3 regions of the Lysinibacillus sp. NPDC093210 genome follow, and region 1 is predicted to be linked to each of the others. Evidence: predicted binding sites of a transcription regulator. Region 1 holds the regulator's gene; each other region holds the start of a gene.
The links. Region 1 encodes LexA, which represses DNA repair genes until DNA is damaged. Its sites were predicted from a motif close to CGAACATATGTTCG; they were not measured.
Positions count from the first base shown of each region.

Region 1 (7,708 bases):
TGCTTCGCTAGAACCGCAAGCTGCTGATATTCGAGCATTGTGTAATATTCGTCTATTAGAGCATATGCAATTACTAGAAATAGACAGAACATATTTAATAGCAGATTGGTCTATAAACGAATTGTCGATTAGCATTTATTCGTACGGTCAACTAGAGTTTTTACGTTATCAATCGTTTGAAACAGACTTAGCAAAATGGCAACCAAAAGAGCAGGAAGAGTTTAATTACTCATTCCATTTAATAGATGATCAAGACAATTATCAATTGACACTAACGGATCAAATTCTTGAAATTGATCGTATTATGAACTTTTTTAAATTCTCGTTACATAAAGGTGAAAAAAGTGTAGATGATATTTTCCTTTTAGGTGATAATCCATTATTGCCTACGATTACGGAGTTTCTAAGTAATAATTTCACGACACCCATTACGGTGTTAAATGACGCCATGGTACAAAAATCTTTCCCTCAATTTTCTGAGAAGTTTGCGAGTCTAATAGGGCTGGCTTTGAAGGAGGTACACTGATGGTACCTGAAATTAACCTCTTACCGAATTTAGAAAAACAGAAATCAGCACCAATTCTCTTATATATATTAATTATTGTACTAGTTGGTATCGTTTTAGCGTTCATGATAATCCAATATTTTCAGGCAAGAGGCGAGATTACGAAATTAAATGCGCAGGAAATAGAGCTGACGTCACAGCAAGAAAAGCTACAAATAGAATTAGATGGTATACGAAATATGAATGCAGGTTCGCTTGAGCAATCGGTTCAATTTGTCAATCATGTAGCTTACCCTGTAACACCATTAATAGATGAGACGCAAGCATTATTGCCAGAGCAGACGTATTTACGGAATTATCAATTTGGTGATACAAATATAGAAATTACCGCTGATTTTGAAACGATGTCAGCTATTTCAAACTATCTTGATAAACTAAACGTAAGCCCTTATTTCACGGATATTCAAGTTGGAACAATTGAAAATTTTGAGTTATCGATTGGGGAGCAAAGCGAAGTAAATTTAAAGGATAAATATCAGGAATTACCGCGTTATTCGGTAACCATTACGTTGGCAATTGATTTTATTTATTTGGCTGGAGGTAGAGAATCATGACAAGCAGCAAAAACTCAGCGATTCTTCTGCTAACCGCATTAGTTGCAGCACTGTTATTTGCGCTCTATTACTATTTATTAACACCTAAATTGGAAGAGGTAGAGGCGAAGGAACAAGACGTAAGTGCACTTCAACAAGAAATTGCAACAATTCAGGAGCAAATTGCTGCATTAGATACGGTACAACAATCACATGGTGTAAGTGTGCTATCTTTGCGAAAAAAAGTGCCTCAAACTCGCGCCATTGAAGGTGTTATTCGAAATATCGAGGAAATAGAAGCAGTAACAGGAACGCGGGTTGAAGCTGTAGAATTTAATAATTATGATTCACTCGTGATGGACTCTTCGATTATTGACCCAAACACGTCAGCAATTGAGGAGCAAGCGCTCAGTGACACAGCACAACAACTTACTGAAAATAGCGTGCAAGCAGATGGTGAAGAAGGGGATAAAACATTACCAACGTCTACAATTGCTAAAGAAGCATTACCAGCAGAATTGAAATTAGTGACGTTTAGTATTGATGTTGTCGCAAAAGATACGAAGGCAATGCTTGAATTTTTAAAGGAAATTGAAAAAATTGAACGTGTGATGAAAATCGACACATTAGATATTACATTAACTGGGGAAGAAGTTTTATTTGAGGAGGATGCAGATTCATCCATTAAGGCTACCATTCAGGTAACAACCTTCTATTACGAAGGGGAACAATGATGTTAAGGCGCGCATACTCCAAAGTATGGGCGCTATGTTAGTTTAGGAGGCAGTAAAAATGGAAATGGCTTATACAATACTAGTATTTGTATTTGGACTAGTTTTTGGATCGTTTTTTAATGTTGTAGGATTACGTGTGCCGATAAAGGAGTCAATTGTAAAGCCGCCTTCTCATTGTACGAGCTGTCAGAGACAATTAACGGCAATTGATTTAGTGCCAGTTTTGTCCTATGTTTTTTTAGCAGGTAAATGTCGTAGCTGTGGGCAAAAAATTTCGTGGATTTATCCGCTAATGGAGTTGCTAACAGGGGTATTATTCGCCTTTTCATATTGGCAATTAGGCTTTAGTAAAGAGTTTATCGTAGCTATACTATTGATATCATTATTAGTAATCCTCGTTGTATCGGACTTCGCATATATGCTTATTCCTGATAAAGTGCTTTTGTTTTTTTTGCCATTATTAGCTATTGGACGGGTGTTATCACCCTTAACACCGTGGTGGGATAGTATCGTAGGTGCCGTTGTTGGCTTTGGCATATTATATTGTATTGCTGTTGTATCACGTGGTGGTATGGGCGGTGGCGATATTAAATTATTCTTTTTACTTGGACTTGTACTTGGTACAATAAATACATTATTGACATTATTTGTAGCGGCAGTAATTGGTATGATTGTCGGGATAATCGTGCTCAAAGTACGGCAACAAGGTCGAAAAACGCCGATTCCTTTTGGACCATCCATTGCTTTAGCTGCAATTATCGTGTATTACTATGGGAATGTCATCATTGATTGGTATGTAGGATTATGGTAAGGGGGTATATGGATGAAACCGATTATTGGTATTACAGCATTTGCGGAGGACGATTTATCGTCAAGATTGAATGTAGCCTATAGTAAAAGTGTGATTGAGGCTGGTGGCATTCCACTTATTATTCCACTAGGGGTAGAGGAAGATGTAGCACAAATTTTATCGCTGACGGATGGCTTATTATTATCTGGTGGTCATGATGTTCATCCATTTGAATTTGGAGCGGAGCCTCTACCGAAGCTAGGACAAATACATCCAGAACGAGATAAGGTGGAGCTTGCCTTAATTCATGCGGCTTTTACAAGGAAAATGCCGATTTTCGGGATTTGCCGTGGCATGCAAATACTCAATGTTGCACTAGGTGGAACTTTATACCAAGATGTTGATAGCGAATATCATAGTAGTAGGCTGTTGAAACATACGCAACTAGCCGCTCGTGGTGTAGCTACACATTATGTGCAATTAACGCCTGATACGTTGTTAAAATCAATTATCGAGGAAGAAAAAATTGCTGTGAATTCATTTCACCATCAAGCTGTAAATGTATTAGCAGAGAAGCTAATCGTTGCAGCGAAATCGAGTGATGGCCTAGTTGAAGCGTTCGTACATGAAGACTACCCGTTTTGTTTAGCAGTGCAGTGGCATCCAGAAGAACAAGCCGTTGTAGGAGATTTAGCTGCAGAGAAGCTCTTTGCTGCCTTCACGGAGCAGAGCTTAAAATATAAAAGAGAAGCATGAGTGCTTCTCTTTTTTGTTTGCTAAGTATGAGAATGCATTAATGTACACGGCGATATAAGCCGACTACTTGTCCTAAAATTGAAACTTGATCTACAATAATCGGTTCCATTGTAGCGTTTTCTGGCTGTAAGCGGAAATGATTTTTTTCCTTGAAGAAGCGTTTAACTGTTGCTTCATCTTCTTCTGTCATTGCAACAACAATATCACCGTTATCAGCTGTTGCTCTTTGCTTGACGATGACTAAATCTCCGTCAAAAATACCCGCCTCGATCATCGATTCACCCATGATTTCTAACATAAATAGCTGATCTTCACTTGTACCGTAAATATCAGGTAATGGGAAATATTCGTCGATATTTTCGATAGCTGTTATAGGTGATCCAGCTGTTACCTTACCAACAAGTGGTACATGGATGACGCTTTGCTTTTGAATTGAATCCTCTGGCTCTAAAATTTCAATCGCACGTGGCTTAGTAGGATCTCGTCGAATAAAGCCCTTTTGCTCTAAACGAGCTAAATGTCCATGAACCGTTGAGCTGGAAGCAAGTCCAACTGCTTCCCCAATTTCACGTACAGATGGCGGATAGCCTTTTGCACGTACTTCTTCTTTGATAAACGCTAGTATATCCTCTTGTCTTTTCGAAACTTTTTTCATGATTGCTCACCTCTTTTTTTATATCATTCTTCTTACTATCTTCTTACTAGATAGTATAGCAGAATGCGAACACTTATGCAAACATAGGTTCGAAAAGTGTTTGACAAAAACGTCTGTTCGCTTTATTATAAGAACATACATTCCGAACAAACATTCTAAAAAGGGGATAAGATGAATGAATTGGTTTAAAAAAAATACACATATTTCAATTTTGTTAGGCGCATTTTTACTATTTGCAGGTTATCTTGTTATAACTGATCCTGGAGACATTACTTACACAGAAATTAATATTGAACATGGCGATAGCTTATGGTCGTTAGCTGAGCAATACCGTGGTAAAATGGGTACGGACGACTGGATAAAACTTGTGAAAGCCGAGAACGAATTACATAGCGTGAAAATAGTTGCTGGAAAATCACTCGTTATACCAGTAGTGGGTGACAATAAGATACCCACCAATTCAATTGAAATTGCGAGAAGTGAAAGATGATGAATAAACAACAAACGGCTGTAATTTACTGCCGTGTGAGCACCGAAAAAGAGACACAAAGTTCTTCATTGGAGCGTCAACAAGAAGAATTACTTCGATATGCTGAGGAACAAAACTATGATGTGAAAAATGTTTTTCTGGATAAGCATAGTGGGTATGATGTTGAGCGCGAAGGATTACTTGAAATGCTCGATTATATTAAAGAAAACGAGATACAAGCATTATTTGTGCAAGATGAAACACGTTTAGGACGTGGTAATGCACGAATGGCTGTACTTCATTTATTGCAAAAAACTGAAACAGATGTTTTTTCCATGCGTGATGCAGGGCCTGTACAATTGAATGAGATGGATACGATGTTGCTCGAAATTTTAGCTATTGTTGAGGAATATCAACGTAAAATCCATAATGCGAAAATTCGTCGTGGCATGCGCCGTGCAGTAGAAAATGGCTATCGTCCTGAAAATAACCTTTCCAATCGTGGTAATCCAAATGGTCAGGAGCGTAAGGAAGTGCCTATAGAAGAAATTGTGAAGCTGCGTAATCGGGGCTTTACCTATGAGGAAATTGCTGCGACACTAAGAGGTCTTGGCTTCGATGTTAGTAAGGCAACCGTACATAGGCGGTATCAAGAACATCAAGAAAGGTTAGCGGGCAATTAATTTTGCCCTGCTAATCTTTTTTTCATGCTTAAAAACGTTCCTGTTTGTAAAATAAACTGTCCAAGTAGGTTGTTGTAGGGCAAGATAAATTTCATATTAAAGCTGACCATTCTTCCTGTAAAATAGCGTAATAGTATTCATCCCACCAGTCGTCACCAAACGGTATACACTTTTTGAAAAAACCTTCACGTCGCATACCGATTTTTTCCATCACTCGGTAGGAAGCAATATTTTCGGGCTGGCATGTAGCGATAATTCTATGAAGCTTCATATTGGTAAACCCATAATCTAATAGGGCGTGCGCTGCTTCTGAAGCATAGCCATGACGATAATATGCAGGATTCAACACCCAACCAATTTCATAGGTATGTTCACCAAAGTAGGGATGGAAAACTAGATGACCGATGACTTGTGGCTGATCATGTAAAACAATAGCAAAATGTTGTGCTTGCTCCCCGCTATTATCTGTTATAAATTTTTGTACCTGTTCTACAGTTAAAACACCTTCTGGCATATAGTACATCACCGATTTATCGGACATATAACTATAAACAGCTTGCAAATCTTGTGCTTCAAATTTTCGAATATGTAATCGCTGTGTTGTGATGTTCACCTTATTTCCTCCAATAAAGTATAAATTTTTTCCTTGTATAATTAGTTATACACGACTAACATCTGGAAGTCATGTAAATTATGGCTAAGAAGTGTTTTTAAGGGTTGGTATAACTGCATTTTAAGGGAAACCATGCTATACTTTGCATACTGAAGTGATAAAGGTATTGAAAGGTGTGTAACAATGTTATCAAAAGAAAAAATTAATCGAATTAATGAATTAGCAGCAAAAGCGAAGGCGGGCAATTTAACAGAGGAAGAAGCGAAAGAGCGTACTTCTCTTCGCAAAGAATATTTAGATACATTTAGAGCGTCAATGCGCGATACGATTGAAAATGTTAAAGTTGTCGATGAAGAAGGCAATGACGTTACACCTGAGAAGGTAAAACAAGCGAAAAAAAATAAATTTTTAAATTAATATGTCACATTTAATCCAGTACTAGATCGTTTTGGGTTTCTATTGTTATAGCTGGATAATATTCGTCATTCAGTTCTTCCATTTTAAATGGCAAGTTACAAAATGATGATAAAGTATGACATAAATCTCAAATAGTATAACAAAAGCATTGTTTTCTAGGACAATGTTGACTAAACTGTAGTAGAACAATATATAGGACGAGAAAGGATGTCACAACATAATGACTCAACATGCGGATCAACTAGCGATTAATGCTATCCGAACATTGTCAATTGATGCAATTGAAAAAGCAAATTCAGGTCACCCAGGCTTACCGATGGGGGCAGCGCCAATGGCTTATACGCTTTGGACAAAACAACTTCGCCACAATCCGGCTAATCCAAAGTGGTATAACCGCGATCGTTTCGTACTTTCAGCAGGTCACGGCTCTATGCTTTTATATAGCCTACTTCACCTTGGAGGTTACGGCCTTCCAATGGAAGAAATTCAAAACTTCCGTCAATGGGATTCATTAACTCCAGGACATCCAGAATACGGTCATACTGTTGGAGTAGAGGCAACTACAGGTCCTCTTGGACAAGGTATTGCCATGTCAGTTGGTATGGCAATGGCAGAGCGTCATTTAGCTGCTACTTATAATAAACCAGGACATGATATTGTCGATCACTATACATTTGCGCTTTGCGGCGATGGCGACTTAATGGAAGGTGTTGCAGCTGAAGCGATTTCATTAGCTGGTCACTTAAAACTTGAAAAATTAATCGTATTATACGATTCAAATGATATTTCATTAGATGGTGATTTAGAAAAATCATTCTCTGAAAACGTACAAAAACGCTTTGAGTCATATGGCTGGAACTATTTAAAGGTTGCTGACGGTACAGAAGTAGAAGCTGTTAACCAAGCAATCGAGGAAGCGAAAAAATCTACTGGCAAGCCAACACTTATTGAAGTGAAAACAGTAATTGGTTTCGGTTCTCCAAACAAGTCAGGTAAATCTGATTCTCACGGTGCTCCACTAGGTACTGATGAAGTTGTATTAACAAAAGCAGCGTACGAATGGGCACATGAACCATTCCAAATTCCTGCTGAAGTATATGATACGTTCAATGCAGCTGCTGAAGTGCAAGGTGCACAATCTGAAGCAGCTTGGAATACGAAATTTGAAGCATATAAAGCTGAGTTCCCTGAATTAGCAACTCAATTCGAAAATGCTATGAATGGTAAGCTACCAGAAGATTTTGCAGCAGAATTACCAGTATATGAAGCTGGGAAATCTGTAGCAACACGTTCTTCTTCAGGTGATGCAATCAATGCAATTGCGAAGAAAACACCATCATTCTTCGGTGGTTCAGCTGACCTTGCTGGCTCGAACAAAACGACGATGAAGGGTGCAGGCGATTTCTCAGCAGACGATTATGCTGGTCGTAATATTTGGTTCGGTGTGCGCGAATTTGCAATGGGTGCAGCAATGAACGGTATGGCTCTTCACG
Region 1 is NZ_JBIVOE010000001.1:780,388-788,095, reverse strand. It holds gene pilM (type IV pilus biogenesis protein PilM) at 1-526, shown strand, start outside; gene ACIP9C_RS03950 (PilN domain-containing protein) at 526-1,119, shown strand; gene ACIP9C_RS03945 (potassium transporter) at 1,116-1,832, shown strand; gene ACIP9C_RS03940 (prepilin peptidase) at 1,891-2,643, shown strand; gene ACIP9C_RS03935 (gamma-glutamyl-gamma-aminobutyrate hydrolase family protein) at 2,656-3,378, shown strand; gene lexA (transcriptional repressor LexA) at 3,416-4,033, opposite strand; gene yneA (cell division suppressor protein YneA) at 4,209-4,523, shown strand; gene ACIP9C_RS03920 (YneB family resolvase-like protein) at 4,520-5,185, shown strand; gene ACIP9C_RS03915 (GNAT family N-acetyltransferase) at 5,277-5,798, opposite strand; gene ACIP9C_RS03910 (DUF896 domain-containing protein) at 5,982-6,215, shown strand; gene tkt (transketolase) at 6,436-7,708, shown strand, end outside.

Region 2 (7,708 bases), on a different contig from region 1:
GCTAGCTCTTTTTCTACTTCACTTAAGATAATAGTCTTAGCTTCATCTCTTGTTAATGCAGAAATGCGCTCTAGTTCTGTTTTTTGCGCTGCAACAAGCTCGTCCACTTTGCTTTCCATCTGTTCAATATGCTGTTGTCTTTCAGCTAGAGCTTGTTCCTTACGCTCTAAGCCGGCTTCTCTCTTATTCAGAGCATCATCCTTGCGATCAAGATTCTCTTCTCTTTGCAATAAACGGTTCTCTTGTTTTTGAAGTTCTAAACGACGATCACGAATGTCATTTTCTGCTTCAGTGCGAAATTTGTGAGTTTCATCTTTGGCTTCAAGTAGTGCTTCTTTCTTTAATGCCTCCGCCTCTCGTTTTCCTTCTTCAACGATTGTTTCAGCGACATGTTTAGCACCAGTGATTTTTGAGTCATTCACTTTTTTCATGTAGATATAGCTAACAGCGGCACCAACGATGAGTCCAAGCAAAGCGGAGATGATAGTAATTCCATCCATATGAACACCTCCTCTTGCTATTTGGGTAATACAGTTTCAGTCGGCGCATACAAAAATTGTACTGCCTATTTTAAAGTCATAATTCAGAAATTATACATATTTAATTGTATAGCTAGGCTCAGGCTCTGTCAAGGATAGACGGGCATCTGTTCGCCTATCAGCAGCAAAAAAAGTAAGTCATATCCATTAGATGGATATATTAACTATTACTTTTGAGCTAGAGAAAATGCCTTCTTCGATGAATATTCTTTTTATCAGGACGAAGGTTACAATACAATTATTACCACAATTACCGTCATCTTAATACAATTATTTTAACTTTCTTTGACAAATGAACATATCGTCTATTTTTCAGCTGGCCAATCAAAAATTTCATACCCTATTTCACGCATAAGTATATCTATAATTTACGTTAGCTATCTATCAATTCCAGTACCCCTTCATTCTATTAAACTAACAATAAAAACAAAAAAATCGTTCTTACTTCTTATGAGTAAGAACGATTTAGATTGAAGTAGACTGCTATGTTGATTGATTTCCTCTATAAGCGCACGCTTTCTGCACAGCGTTTCTGTAAGCCCCAACCCTCGCTAGCGTGGATTGTTTGTCTTACGCACTATGCGTTACAGCAGAAGTCGCCGACGTGTGCTCTAACCAACTTATTAAAATGCAAATAGAGTGAACTTCTTAATGCATTTTGTCGCATCCTAAGCATTCTCATTCCTTTAGAAGTGAGAACGATATTTATTATTTTTCATCTTCAAGAAGAAGCATTAGCTCTTCATCCATTTCCTCGTCATCATGTGCAGCAATTGTATACTGTGTTGCGGCAATTCCGTAAGAAGAACGAATTTTATTTGCAATTTCTTCTAAAACAGCAGGATTCTCTTTTAAATATTGTTTTGCGTTTTCACGTCCTTGGCCTAGACGCTCATCGCCATAAGCGTACCAAGATCCACTTTTTTGAACGATGTCTAATTCTACACCTAAATCGACTGTTTCGCCCTCTTTTGAGATCCCTTCACCATACATAATATCAACCTCAGCTGTACGGAATGGTGGTGCCACTTTATTTTTCACAATTTTAATTTTCGTACGATTACCCATGATGTCATTACCTTGTTTTATTGCTTCTGCACGACGTACTTCTAAACGTACTGAGCTATAAAATTTAAGCGCACGACCACCAGGTGTCGTTTCTGGATTACCGAACATAACACCAATTTTTTCACGAATTTGGTTAATGAAAATAGCGATAGTTTTTGATTTATTGATAGCGCCTGAAAGCTTACGTAATGCTTGTGACATTAAACGAGCTTGTAAACCAACGTGAGAGTCACCCATATCGCCTTCAATTTCAGCTTTCGGTACTAGCGCTGCAACAGAGTCAATAACGATAATATCAATAGCACCACTACGCACTAACGCTTCTGCAATTTCAAGCGCTTGCTCACCAGTATCTGGTTGTGATAATAAAAGTTCATCGATATTTACGCCTAATTTTTGAGCATAAATCGGATCTAACGCATGCTCAGCGTCAATAAATGCTGCTTGTCCACCCTTTGCTTGTACTTCCGCAATGGCATGTAGTGCAACTGTTGTTTTACCTGATGATTCTGGACCATATACTTCAATAATACGTCCACGTGGGTATCCACCTATGCCTAATGCTGCATCAAGTGCTAATGAACCACTAGAAGATGTAGCAATTTCTAAATCTGTTTTTTCGCCTAGCTTCATAATAGAGCCTTTACCGAAATTCTTCTCAATTTGTTTTAACGCCTGTTCTAAGGCTGCTTTACGATCACTCATTATTTTTCCTCCTTCAAAACTGTTCACTGTTATTGTCTATCTCTACTATACTTGTTTTTTTGAGAACACGCAAGAAAAAAGCGAACATTTATTCGATTTTAATCCAAAATAAAAATTTGGATAAGTTTTTCCTACCCAAATTCCCATTTTCAACTATAAGCAATTACGCTCCAGTCGTAATTGCACCCAAATTTTTTCGAGCCTATGCATTGCTTCAGCTAGGGCTAATCCCTACTGAACCTACTAGCAAATTAAAATCGTTTCATATATCCTCGTTCTTCTAATTGTTGCATTAAATAATGAAATGTAAATTTAACCGCACGTAAACGATTTGTATTGCGCATACCTGATAAATGCAGTAAATATGTTATTGGCTCTTCGTCATCTATAGCAATTCCAATCCATACCGTTCCAACTGGCTGATGGTCATGTGCAGTAGGGCCAGCCGCTCCTGTTAATCCAATACCAATATCCGTGCCAAATTTATCACGCACTGCGCTAGCCATTGCTGCAGCACATTCACTGCTCACAATACCATAAGTATCTAGTAATTGTTGATCGATACCTAGCTGCTTTACCTTGGCATCTTCTGTATAGGTCACTACGCCTCCTATAAGCACATTGCCTACGCCTGGTATCTCAGCAAGCTCTGATTGAAATAAACCTGCTGTTAAGCTTTCTGCAGCAGAAATCGTTAATTTATTATCTTGCAACATCTCTACTGTTTTCGAGGCAAGTGAATCATCATTTATGCCATATTGGAAGTCTCCTACAATAGCGCGAATCTCCGCTACTTTATCAGCAATAAGCTGTTGGGCTTCCTGCTCTGATTGCGCCTTTGCTGTTACACGTAAAGTGACTTCGCCATCAGCAGCTAGTGGGGCAACTGTCGGATTTGTTTGTGTATCTAAAATATCTTGTACACGCACTTCTAACTCAGCTTCTCCAATGCCATAAAAGCGCATTACATGAGACACGATGACTCCGCCGTCATTTAGCATTGTACCAAGCTTTGGCTTCGCTTCAAATTGGAACATCGGCTCCAGTTCTTTTGGAGGTCCAGGAAGTAAAATGTAGGTACGCTTATCCTTTGTCAAAATCATCCCTGGTGCCATACCATGATGATTAGCTAGCACCTCACTGCCTGCTAATACAAGCGCCTGCTTGCGGTTATTTTCCGTCATTGAGATGCCTCGTTTAGCAAAAAATTGCTCAATGTAGGACAATGCAACTTGATCAATTACAAGATCTAGCCCAAGATGACGAGCAATTGTCTCCTTCGTCAAATCATCCTTTGTAGGGCCTAAACCACCTGAAAAAATGATAAGATCAGCGCGCGATTCCGCTATGCTTACTGCTTCCTCTAACCGTTTTGAATTATCGCCAACAACGGTATGATAAAACACATTAATTCCTAACTCAGAAAGCTGATTAGAAATAAACTTTGCATTTGTGTTTGAAATCTGTCCAAGTAATAACTCTGAGCCAACTGCAAGGATTTCAGCATTCATGATTCACAAGACCTTTCTTATTTAGACTCAAGTAATACACGTCGATTTAGATAGAAATAATCCCATCCAGACCAAAGTGTAAAGAACAATGCAATATATAGCATTATTGTATCAAATGGGATACCGAAAATCACAAAAATTGTATTGTGTAAAAGTGCAGCGGCAATAGCTACAATTTGTGCCCATGTTTTAATCTTACCAAGCTGATTCGCCGCTACGACTTCTCCACCACCTGCAAGAATTAAACGTAAACCTGTTACCGCAAATTCACGGCTTATAATAACAATAATCACCCAAGCCGGTGCCATACCAAGCTCTACCATTAAAATAAACGCTGCAGAGACAAGTAATTTATCCGCTAAAGGATCTAAAAATTTACCAAACGTCGTTACAAGATTATACTTTCTCGCATAGTAACCATCTACCCAATCCGTCGTCGATGCAATGATAAAAATAAGAGCTCCCACAAAATGATGGACTGGCATTTCTGCACTAAATAAGTTCATTGTTCCCCAGCCGAAATCAAACATCATAACAATTACAAAGAACGGAATAAGCAAGATACGTGAAATGGTAATTTTATTTGGAATGTTCATTTTTCTAACACCTTTCATGATGAAAGAAAGTAGTCATCATTAGGATGACTACTGTTCTTTATTGAAATTGACGACAATATTTTGCGTAACGATTTGCTGTGCGTACGTTATAAGTTCGTCATTAATATAAACCTTAGCTTGAGTTGAATTGCCTAAACGAATACGAGCATAGTTTTGCGCTGTTGCATCAAACTCAACAACTTCACCTGCGTTATAAACACGCGTATCTGCTAGTAATTCTTGTTGCTGTTGGTCGCGAATACCAATAAATGTAGGACCCGAAACTTCAATACGTATTTTAAATGTATCAGCACCTGTTAACGTGTAAGATGTTGTAGCGCCATCTGCTTCGATTGTGCCTGCTGAAATCGTTTGCTTCACATCTTCTTCAGTTTTACTTTCATCTGGTGTTTCATTTGTCGATTCTTTAGTCGCATCAGCTTGTGCTTTTTTATCTTCTTCCGCTTTTTCTTTTTCACTATCTATTGGTTTTGGTTTTTTATCGTACTCCACCACTGGTGTTGAATCATCATATTCATTTGTTCCTGTTTTGCTTTTTGATTGTAAAAGGACCCAAATTGCTACAATAATAACGATAATAAATAAAGCGACAATGACTTTTGGCATAGCCTCCATCATTTTATTTGAAGGGCTTTTTGAAACTTTTCTTCTCGTTGAAGTTTGAGTCATCGATTGGCTAACTTGGTCGTTCTTTGTGCCTGGCAATTCGCCTTTATACGTCTCTAAAATATCCTCTGGATTTAACCCTACAGCCTCAGCATATTGTTTAATAAACGCTCGTACATAAAACGAACCTGGCATAATTGAATAATTGCCTTCTTCAATACCTACTAAATAACGTTTTTGAATTTTCGTTATTTCTTGTAAATCGTCTAAGCTGTAGCCTTTAGACAGTCTCGCCTCTTTCAGTCGAGTACCTAATTCTGCCACTAATAACACCTACTTTAATATCAAATTAAAAATTAAATCCTCCAAATGAATCGGATTCGGACATCATATGATTTTTTTCCATTATTTCATAAGTAATTTCTTCATCAGGGTGATGACGTAGTTCAATGATATAATCAAAATCCTCAATCTTATATTCAGAATGCTGAACAAACATATCAGGATGCTCTACTACTTTAATAGAAGGCATATTCATCATTTCACGTACTAGTTGCAAATGTCGCTCGTCCTCAGAACGCCTTGTAACAATACCATCCAATATAAAAATATTATTGTCACTGAATTCATCGCCGGCGAGCTTATTACGAATAGTTTGCTTAATCATTGTAGACGATAAGAAAATCCATTTTTTATTGGCACAAACACTTGCCGCCACAATAGATTCTGTTTTACCAACCCGAGGCATCCCGCGTATTCCAATGAGCTTATGACCTTCTTTTTTAAAGAGTTCTGCCATAAAGTCCACTAAAATACCTAGTTCATCTCGTACAAAGCGGAAGGTATTTTTTTCGTCTGCATCTCGTGGAATATAATGACCATGCCTGATAGCTAAACGATCACGGAGTTTAGGTTGTCGAAATTTAGTAACGTGGATATGTTCCATTGTCGAAACAATTGTACGAAAACGCTCAATTGCTTCATCATTGTCTGTATGCACTAACATCCCACGTCGATCTTCATCGACACCATTAATTGATATAATATTGACTCGAAGCATCCCTAAAAGTGAAGCAATATCTCCTAATAATCCAGGGCGATTCACCTGAATTTCATATTCAAAGTACCAATCGCTCAAACACACTCGTTCCCTTCCTATTAGTTAACGTAAAAAATCTTTTATAAGTTCCATCATAGCTGATTTTTTATGTAATGGAAAGTTAGAATACATGGAATTATAGCGTTATTTTTAATTTCTTACTAATTTTTTTTGGTAGTATTGGAAATAGACTTACATACGTTCCCTTTTCCGCACTATTATCGATTTTTAATAGAAAAAAGAGGAGATTAGCTCTCCTCTTTTTTTATTGCACATGTTTATTTTGCACAAGTTTTACGACACAATTCGCCAATGCATGTTTTTCATCATCAGAGGCAACGCCCCATAAATCCGACAGCACTCGCTCTTGTTCATTTTTAGGATCGACATTAGTCGCTAAATACTCACCAATTTGGACAGCAGCCTGTTGAATCATTTTCTTTGGCATACCGCTTGATTCAGCTTGCATTACGTTTTGTCCTAAAAAAGATGTCCATTTTTGCCAGTTTTCTAAAATGGTCATATGTTTCCTCCTCCTTTACACATGTAGTATGTGCAAAAAGAATTATTATATGTACCAACCACCATTTAATCGAATTATTTGTCCTGTCACATAGTCTGCTTTGCCGGATAGGTAGAAACGAACCATTTCAGCTACATCCGATGTTTGACCGACCGCTCCTAAAGGAATATCGTCTAAAATATATTGCAATTCCTCTTCACTTAAATGGCTATTCATCGTTGTATTAATAAAGCCTGGCGCAATAGCATTCACACGAATACGAGACAATGCAGCCTCTTTTGCGTAAGACTTCACAAAAGCATGCTGTGCGCCTTTCACCGTTGCATAAAGTGCCTCACCTGCAGAACCTGCCTCGCCCCAAATAGAGCCTATAAAAAGCACATAGCTCACATTATGGGTACGGAGTTTTGAGGATAATAAAGCCGTTAAATGCATTGGATTTTGAACATGAACACGCCATAATGCATCCATATCTTCTACCGTAGTGTCTTCCAGCAAGGAATAATGCGCCTGACCATTAGCAAAAACAATTGCTTGTACACTAAATATTTGGGAAGCTAACGCTTGCGCCGCTGTTATTTTTGTAAAATCACCTTGTACAAGCATAAATTCCTGAGCAGGAAAACGACTAACAAGCGTTTCACATAATGTTTGAGCCGTTTGCTCATTGTTTGAATAATGCACATAGAGAGACCAGCCGTCCTCTGCCAAACTGTGGCAAATAGCACGACCGATCTCACCCGATGCACCTAATATAAGGGCAAACTTTTTCACTAGGCGCCCTTCTCTGTTGGTAAAACTTTAAACACAGTTTGTTGAGACTCACCTTGAATAGAAGCGAACGCTTTCGTTAAATCTTCAATTGTTAATTCTTCTAAGACAGGCACTACATCAAACAAATTCATATCATTAAACGAATAACGCGTGAATTGGTTTGCGATAAATTCAATTGAATTTAATGCACGTAAGAAAAAGCCAATTTTTTTACGCTTAATGCGATCTAAATCCTCACTTACAAATTGCGCGCTTTTTTCGTATTT
Region 2 is NZ_JBIVOE010000002.1:288,600-296,307, forward strand. It holds gene rny (ribonuclease Y) at 1-500, opposite strand, end outside; gene recA (recombinase RecA) at 1,248-2,312, opposite strand; gene ACIP9C_RS06980 (competence/damage-inducible protein A) at 2,564-3,823, opposite strand; gene pgsA (CDP-diacylglycerol--glycerol-3-phosphate 3-phosphatidyltransferase) at 3,841-4,419, opposite strand; gene ACIP9C_RS06990 (helix-turn-helix domain-containing protein) at 4,468-5,379, opposite strand; gene ACIP9C_RS06995 (DUF3388 domain-containing protein) at 5,396-6,184, opposite strand; gene ACIP9C_RS07000 (DUF3243 domain-containing protein) at 6,411-6,668, opposite strand; gene ymfI (elongation factor P 5-aminopentanone reductase) at 6,714-7,442, opposite strand; gene yfmH (EF-P 5-aminopentanol modification-associated protein YfmH) at 7,442-7,708, opposite strand, start outside.
Region 2: a site for LexA is predicted at 2,394-2,407, ahead of recA (recombinase RecA). Genes of this name have one in related genera too.

Region 3 (7,708 bases), on a different contig from region 1:
ATTAAACGGACTGACAATTTATCTAACTTTTCCTTTGGCACAAGCAATTGTACATTCACCTGCACAAGCTTTAGCTGACTTAAAATTCTAAGTGAGCCTTCCTCGCTCTTAACAACAAATTGTTCCAAGAAATGGTTACGTGTTTCTTCCTCGTTATCATTAAGTAGTGGTGCCTTTACTTTACAGATGATTTGGAAGTTATCACCCTCACACGTTTCTAATGAAAAATTGCCATTCGGTAATTCAACAATGACATTTTCTACATTCTCTGCTGCTAGTTCTTCTGTATGTGTAAATTCAAATTTATCTCCAAATGGTGAAGAAACATCAAATTCTTTTACTTTTTTAACTGCCGTATTCATCATATCCATAAAGATCGAACCGATTTGCGATAAATCTTTACGAAAATCATGCATTTCATCTTGGAAATGTTTAGTGAAGTCTGCATCTTTTTTCTTTTGTTCTTCTTTAAACTCTGGATCTTTAAAGATAGATTCTTTCTCTGTTGAGGATTGCTGACCCATATTCGACACATCGCTATTACTACTTTGAGTGGACTTGCTAGGTTGCTCTAATGCTTCTAATAATGTAATCGCCTCTTGCGCTGAAATTGTACCTTTTTCCACAAGTTCTAAAATTCGTTGACGTTCATTTTGCATAATCATATAGCCTCCCACAGATTGTTATATCTATTTATACGTATCCCTATGTGAAAAGTTTCACTGAAAAAATGAAAAAGCATTAACTATCACAAATTATGAATTACTGCATTGTCGTTATTAGGTGTATTTTTGATATGAGAAAATAAAAAATCTGCAAGATTCCTGAGGGAGAAAAAGCCTTATGCTTGATGCTACAAAAGCTAACGAGCATGCGAGGTCTTAAGTCTTACCCTCGGAAAAGAGCAGATTTTTATAATAAAATATTTTGTAAAAAATTATTTAGATGCTTCTACCAAAGCCGCTTCCATTCGCATTCTATCACGTGTTAATATCGGTTTTAAATATTTCCCTGTATATGATCCAGTTACTTCCACTACTTCTTCTGGCGTACCTGTAGCAACAATTGTACCACCTTTGTCGCCACCCTCTGGACCCAAGTCAATAATGTAATCCGCTGTTTTAATAACATCCAAATTATGCTCAATGACAAGTACTGAGTCACCATTTTCAACAAGGCGTTGCAACACAATCAGTAAGCGTGCAATATCATCTGCATGTAAGCCAGTTGTCGGCTCATCTAAAATGTAAAATGACTTACCTGTTGAGCGGCGATGTAATTCAGAAGCCAATTTAACACGCTGTGCCTCACCACCTGATAGGGTAGTCGCAGGTTGTCCTAATTTCATATAACCTAACCCTACATCAACAATTGTTTGTAATTTACGTTGAATTTTAGGAATGTTTTCGAAGAACACTACAGCATTTTCAATTGTCATATCTAAAATATCGGCAATACTTTTATCTTTATATTTCACTTCAAGTGTTTCTCTGTTATAACGTTTACCATGACAAACTTCACATGGCACATAAACATCTGGCAAGAAATGCATTTCAATTTTAATAATACCGTCGCCACGACAAGCTTCACAGCGACCACCTTTAACATTAAAGCTAAACCGACCTTTTTTATAACCGCGTACTTTGGCCTCATTTGTTGTTGCAAAAACATCGCGAATATCATCAAATACCCCTGTATACGTTGCGGGATTTGAGCGCGGCGTTCTCCCGATTGGTGATTGGTCAATATCAATAACTTTTTCTAACTCATCCAATCCTGTTACTTCTTTATGTGCACCTGGCTTCACCTTTGAACGGTTGAGCTTTTGCGCTAAAGATTTATATAAAATTTCATTGATGAGTGTTGATTTACCAGAGCCAGAAACACCTGTCACCGCTACAAATAGACCTAATGGTACGTCTACTTTGACGTTCTGTAGGTTATTTTCTTTTGCACCTAAAATAGATAATTTACGACCATCTGGTTTACGACGTTCAATTGGTAGCGGTATGAATTTCTTGCCGCTTAAATATTGACCTGTTAACGACTTAGGATTATCCATTACTTCCTGTGGCGTACCTGCCGCAACAATTTGTCCACCATGTACACCAGCACCTGGTCCAACATCAATAAGATAATCCGCTGCTAGCATTGTATCTTCATCATGCTCGACTACAATTAGCGTATTTCCGATATCACGCATATTTTGTAGCGTACTAATGAGACGGTCATTATCTCGCTGATGTAGGCCGATAGATGGCTCATCCAAAATATAGAGCACACCCGTTAAGCGAGAGCCAATTTGTGTTGCCAGACGGATACGCTGAGCCTCCCCGCCTGAAAGTGTTCCCGCAGCACGATTTAATGTTAAATAATCTAACCCTACATTGACTAAGAAGCCGAGGCGTTCTTCAATTTCACGCAATACAAGTTTCGCGATTTGCATATCTTTTTCAGATAAATCGAGCTCTTTGAAAAACGTATCAGCATCCTGAATCGAATACTCTGTTACTTGTCCAATATGCTGATCTGCAATTTTCACAGCTAATGTTTCGGGCTTGAGTCGGTAGCCTTTACAAGATGGGCAAGCTTGCTGAGCCATATATTTCTCCATTTGTTCTCGTACATAATCGGATGTTGTTTCCTTAAAACGGCGCTCTACATTACGAACGACACCTTCGAATTCAATCATCTGATCACGTACATTGCCAAATTCATTTTCATAATGGAAGTGAATTTTATCTTTCCCTGAGCCAAATAAAACCTTGTCCATCTTTTCTTTAGGTATATCTTTGACAGGTACATCCATTGGAATATCGTAATGGTCGCATACAGCCTTTAATAGCTGTGGATAATATTGAGAGCTAGTAGGCTCCCACGGTGCAATAGCATGCTCTAATAATGAACGATCCCAATCTGGCACGATAAGCTCAAGATCAACCTCTTGTGTCGTTCCTAAACCGTCACAACTTGTGCACGCTCCAAATGGACTGTTAAAAGAAAACATACGAGGCTCTAACTCTCCGATTGAAAATCCACATAATGGACATGCATGATGTTCGCTAAATAATAATTCTTCATGCTCCATTACATCGACAAGAACACGTCCTTCTGCCAATCGAAGGGCTGTTTCTAACGAATCACTAAGACGAGCTGCAATTCCTTCTTTTACAACGACACGATCGACAACAACTTCTATTGAATGTTTTTTATTTTTATCAAGATCAATAGCATCATCTAAATCGCGTAATTCTCCATCAATTCGTACACGGACAAAGCCTTGCTTTTTCAAATCCTCAAGTAATTTTACATGTGTCCCTTTACGCCCTGAAATCATCGGTGCAAGTAATTGCATTTTCGTACGTTCTGGATAGACGAGAAGACGATCCACCATTTGCTCAATCGTTTGAGACGTAATCTCAATACCGTGATTTGGACAAATGGGTTTGCCAATACGTGCAAATAGTAAACGCAAATAATCATAGATTTCCGTTACTGTTCCGACTGTTGAGCGCGGATTTCGGCTCGTCGTTTTTTGATCTATTGAAATGGCAGGCGATAGCCCCTCTATTGCATCTACATCCGGTTTATCCATTTGGCCAAGAAATTGGCGCGCATATGCCGATAATGATTCGACATAGCGACGTTGCCCTTCAGCGTAAATCGTATCAAACGCTAATGACGACTTCCCAGACCCAGATAAACCTGTTAACACGACTAATTGATCACGTGGAATTGTGACATTTATATTTTTTAAATTATGTGCTCGTGCGCCTTGCACGACAATTTCTGTATTTTTCACAAGCCAATCACCCTTCTGCTTTCAATTCAAATATTGTATCGCGAAGCTCAGCTGCACGTTCGAAGTCAAGTGCTTTAGCCGCTTCCTTCATCTCAACTTCAAGAGTAGCAAGTAATTTCTCTCTTTCTGCCTTCGTCAATTTTTTGCCTTTCGTTGCCTTTGTTACATAAGACTCCTCTTCCTCTGCCACCTGTGTTGCACGAATAACATCCGGAATCTTTTTGACAATCGTTTTCGGTGTAATACCATGTTCTTCGTTGTAAGCCATTTGAATAGTACGGCGGCGTTTTGTTTCCTCAATTGCCTTTTTCATAGAATCTGTCATATTATCCGCGTACATAATGACATGCCCATTCGCATTACGTGCCGCACGACCGATTGTTTGAATAAGAGAACGCTCTGAACGTAAAAAGCCTTCCTTATCTGCATCTAAAATCGCTACTAGTGATACTTCAGGAATATCTAAGCCTTCACGCAATAAGTTAATGCCGATAAGTACATCATATGTACCTTTACGAAGTTCGCGAATAATCTCAATACGTTCTAATGTCTTAATCTCTGAATGTAAGTATTCCACTTTTAAGCCCATTTCCTTCAAATATGCAGATAAATCTTCCGACATTTTTTTCGTCAACGTTGTTACGAGTACACGCTCATTTTGCGCAATACGACCATGAATTTCATCAATTAAATCATCTATTTGCCCTTCAATTGGACGAACATCAATTAACGGATCTAGTAATCCTGTTGGACGTATAATTTGTTCTACCATTTCAGGAGTATGTTCAATTTCATATGGACCAGGTGTTGCTGATACATAAATAGCTTGATGAATATGTCGTTCGAATTCCTCAAAACGCAATGGGCGATTGTCTAGTGCAGATGGTAAACGGAAACCATGCTCTACTAGTACCCCTTTACGCGCTTGGTCTCCATTATACATACCTCTTACTTGAGGTAATGTCACATGGCTTTCGTCGACAACGAGAAGAAAGTCCTCTGGAAAGTAATCAAGTAATGTATACGGTGTTGCTCCAGCTTCACGTAATGTTAAATGGCGTGAATAGTTTTCAATACCTGAGCAAAAGCCCATTTCACGCATCATTTCTAAATCATAGCGTGTACGCTGCTCTAATCGCTGTGCTTCTAATAGCTTATCTTCTGCTCGCAGTAGCTCAAGGCGTTGTTCTAATTCTTGTTCAATATTGTCAATTGCTTTAAGCATTTTTTCTTCACGTGTAACGAAGTGGGATGCTGGGAAAATTGCTACATGGTCTCGATCTGCCAATATTTCTCCCGTTAAAGCATCTACCTCTCGAATTCGGTCAATCTCATCTCCGAAAAATTCGACACGGACGCAATGTTCATCGCGAGATGCTGGGAAAATTTCCACAACGTCTCCTCGCACACGGAACGTCCCACGAGTAAAACTAATATCATTGCGTTCATATTGCACGTCGACTAATTTTCGAAGTAATTGATTGCGCTCAATCTCCATCCCTGTGCGAATTGATACAACTAATTCTCTATATTCTTCCGGAGAACCTAAACCGTATATACAGGAAACAGACGCAATAATAATGACATCATCACGTTCGAAAAGTGCAGAAGTGGCTGAGTGACGGAGTTTATCAATCTCATCATTAATGCTCGAATCTTTTTCGATATACGTATCTGTTTGCGGAACATACGCTTCCGGCTGAAAGTAATCATAATAACTTACAAAGTATTCAACCGCATTATTTGGGAAGAACTCTTTGAACTCACTATATAATTGACCTGCAAGTGTTTTATTGTGGGCCATAATCAGTGTTGGTTTTTTTACTTGCTGAATGACATTAGAAATCGTAAAAGTTTTGCCCGTCCCTGTTGCACCAAGTAATGTTTGATGTCGTTTCCCTTCACGTACACCCTCCACTAATTCTGCAATCGCCTGTGGCTGATCACCATTAGGCTGATAAGGCGCCTGTAAATCAAATGTTTGCACGCATGTCCCCGTCCTTTCCTACCAATTTGTACATTTATTTTAGCATAGCAGTATTAAAATATCGAACATTTAACGAACGAATGTTTGTTTTTTCTTCATTTTCAATTTCGGTACGTGTATTGTTGATGTAGCATTTGAAGTTTCTCATAGATATGACGCTCTTTCAGTAATTATAAACTTTTAACCTTTATACCCATGATTAGATATATACCCTTTCTTTAATCATAGAATTCTAGAAAAATAAAAGATTTTACATTTTTTCATTAAACATAATAGTGCTGATAACGTCTATTTGGTGACAGACAAAAAAATCCGCTCTCCTGTTATTGGAGAGCGGTCTTATCATATTATTCACTTGCTACTTTGTGTAAAGCCTCTAGTTCAGTTGCGTATAAGTGAAAAGCTTTTTTATCTCGATCGTCGAGTGTTCTATCTATCAGAACCATTAGCTGTTCTTCACGATGCATACGCTGGATATGATTTAAAAATAAATCTAAATAAATCTCGTTCAATAATTTCTCTGCCTCATCAACTTTTTTTGACTGACCTACGGCTTTTAGAAAATCTGTGTACGAATAATATTTATCCAACGATCTCACCTCGATCCTTTTCTAAATTATAAGAAAATTTAGATTAAAATGCAACGCTAAACAAATAAAAATCATCTATTATTTATTAGAATTATAGCGTAATTTCAAGCAAATCCTTTAGGAAAAAGCATCAATTATCTATATATTTTAAGTTTATATCTATATTTTCAGAATGCATTTTTGTCATTTATACTACAAATAATTACTATCAAAAGGAGGCTTTTACATATGTCATCAAATTATGTGAATGGTTATTTAATGTCTTTCAATACTTATTTATTGCTACCGATTCAGCACGAATCTAAAGTTTTTACTCGAGTTATTGACAAGCATAATGAGCTAATTGTGACACGCAAACCTTTGCATGTTTTACGCAAATCTTGCATCTCTTTAGGCACGACTTATGAAGCTGCAAAACATTCTGCAAAACGTTTTTTTGGTAATCAACATAAGCTTCCCATAGTCGTCGCATATGATTATGGCTTTCCTTGCATTTTTTTACCGACCTATTCGCCAAACTCTATACACAATATTTGGATAGGGCTCCACGCTATTTCAAATATTTCGCCGAGTAGTGAAGGATGTATTATCACATTGAAAAATGATATGGAATTTGAGCTGCCTATTAAATATGCTTCGATTAGTAAACAATTTGTTAATGCTTCAATGCTTTATAAACATTATATGGGTGAGCGTAAACAACTTAGCCACGATGCTCCGTATCATCCACCCTTTTAAGGAGAAGGTTCACTATTACTATTAGGGGGAGTGCTTACTTCGTTATTGCATTAGACATTCTAAAGCGTAAAAACCCACTTCGCTTTCCGCGGGCACACACGTAAGCCGTAACCGTCGCTGTCGCGCCGTTTGTTACGTCTTACGTTCTGTGCGTTCCCGCAGGAGTCTTCGTGGGTTTTTACTTGGTTATGTTCTACTAGCAGCGACTAGTTGAACATTGCATTGGAGAGTCCCTTAGTCGTTCTATGCATTGCATTTTACATTCTAATGTCTAAAAACCCACTTCGCTTTCCGCGGGCACACACGTAAGCCGTAACCCTCGCTAACGCGAGGGTTGTTGCGTCTTACGTTCTGTGCGTTCCCGCAGGAGTCTAGGGGGTTTTTACTTGGTTAACCTACTAGCAGTATCATAAAGATTCAGAATTGTTTGAGTGACTGGCACTTTAAAAACGAAAACCTCAGAAGCGTTGAACTGCACCCCAATTGTTAGACACATCTAACAATTGGAGGTGCAGTTTTTTTATGGCTAAATATACTGCAGAGGAAAAATTACAAGCAGCTTTACGATACTTAGAAGGCAAAGAAAGTTCA
Region 3 is NZ_JBIVOE010000002.1:756,091-763,798, forward strand. It holds gene ACIP9C_RS09150 (DUF4097 family beta strand repeat-containing protein) at 1-659, opposite strand, end outside; gene uvrA (excinuclease ABC subunit UvrA) at 938-3,802, opposite strand; gene uvrB (excinuclease ABC subunit UvrB) at 3,810-5,789, opposite strand; gene ACIP9C_RS09165 (IDEAL domain-containing protein) at 6,137-6,379, opposite strand; gene ACIP9C_RS09170 (competence protein ComK) at 6,608-7,117, shown strand.
Region 3: a site for LexA is predicted at 5,863-5,876, ahead of uvrB (excinuclease ABC subunit UvrB). Genes of this name have one in related genera too.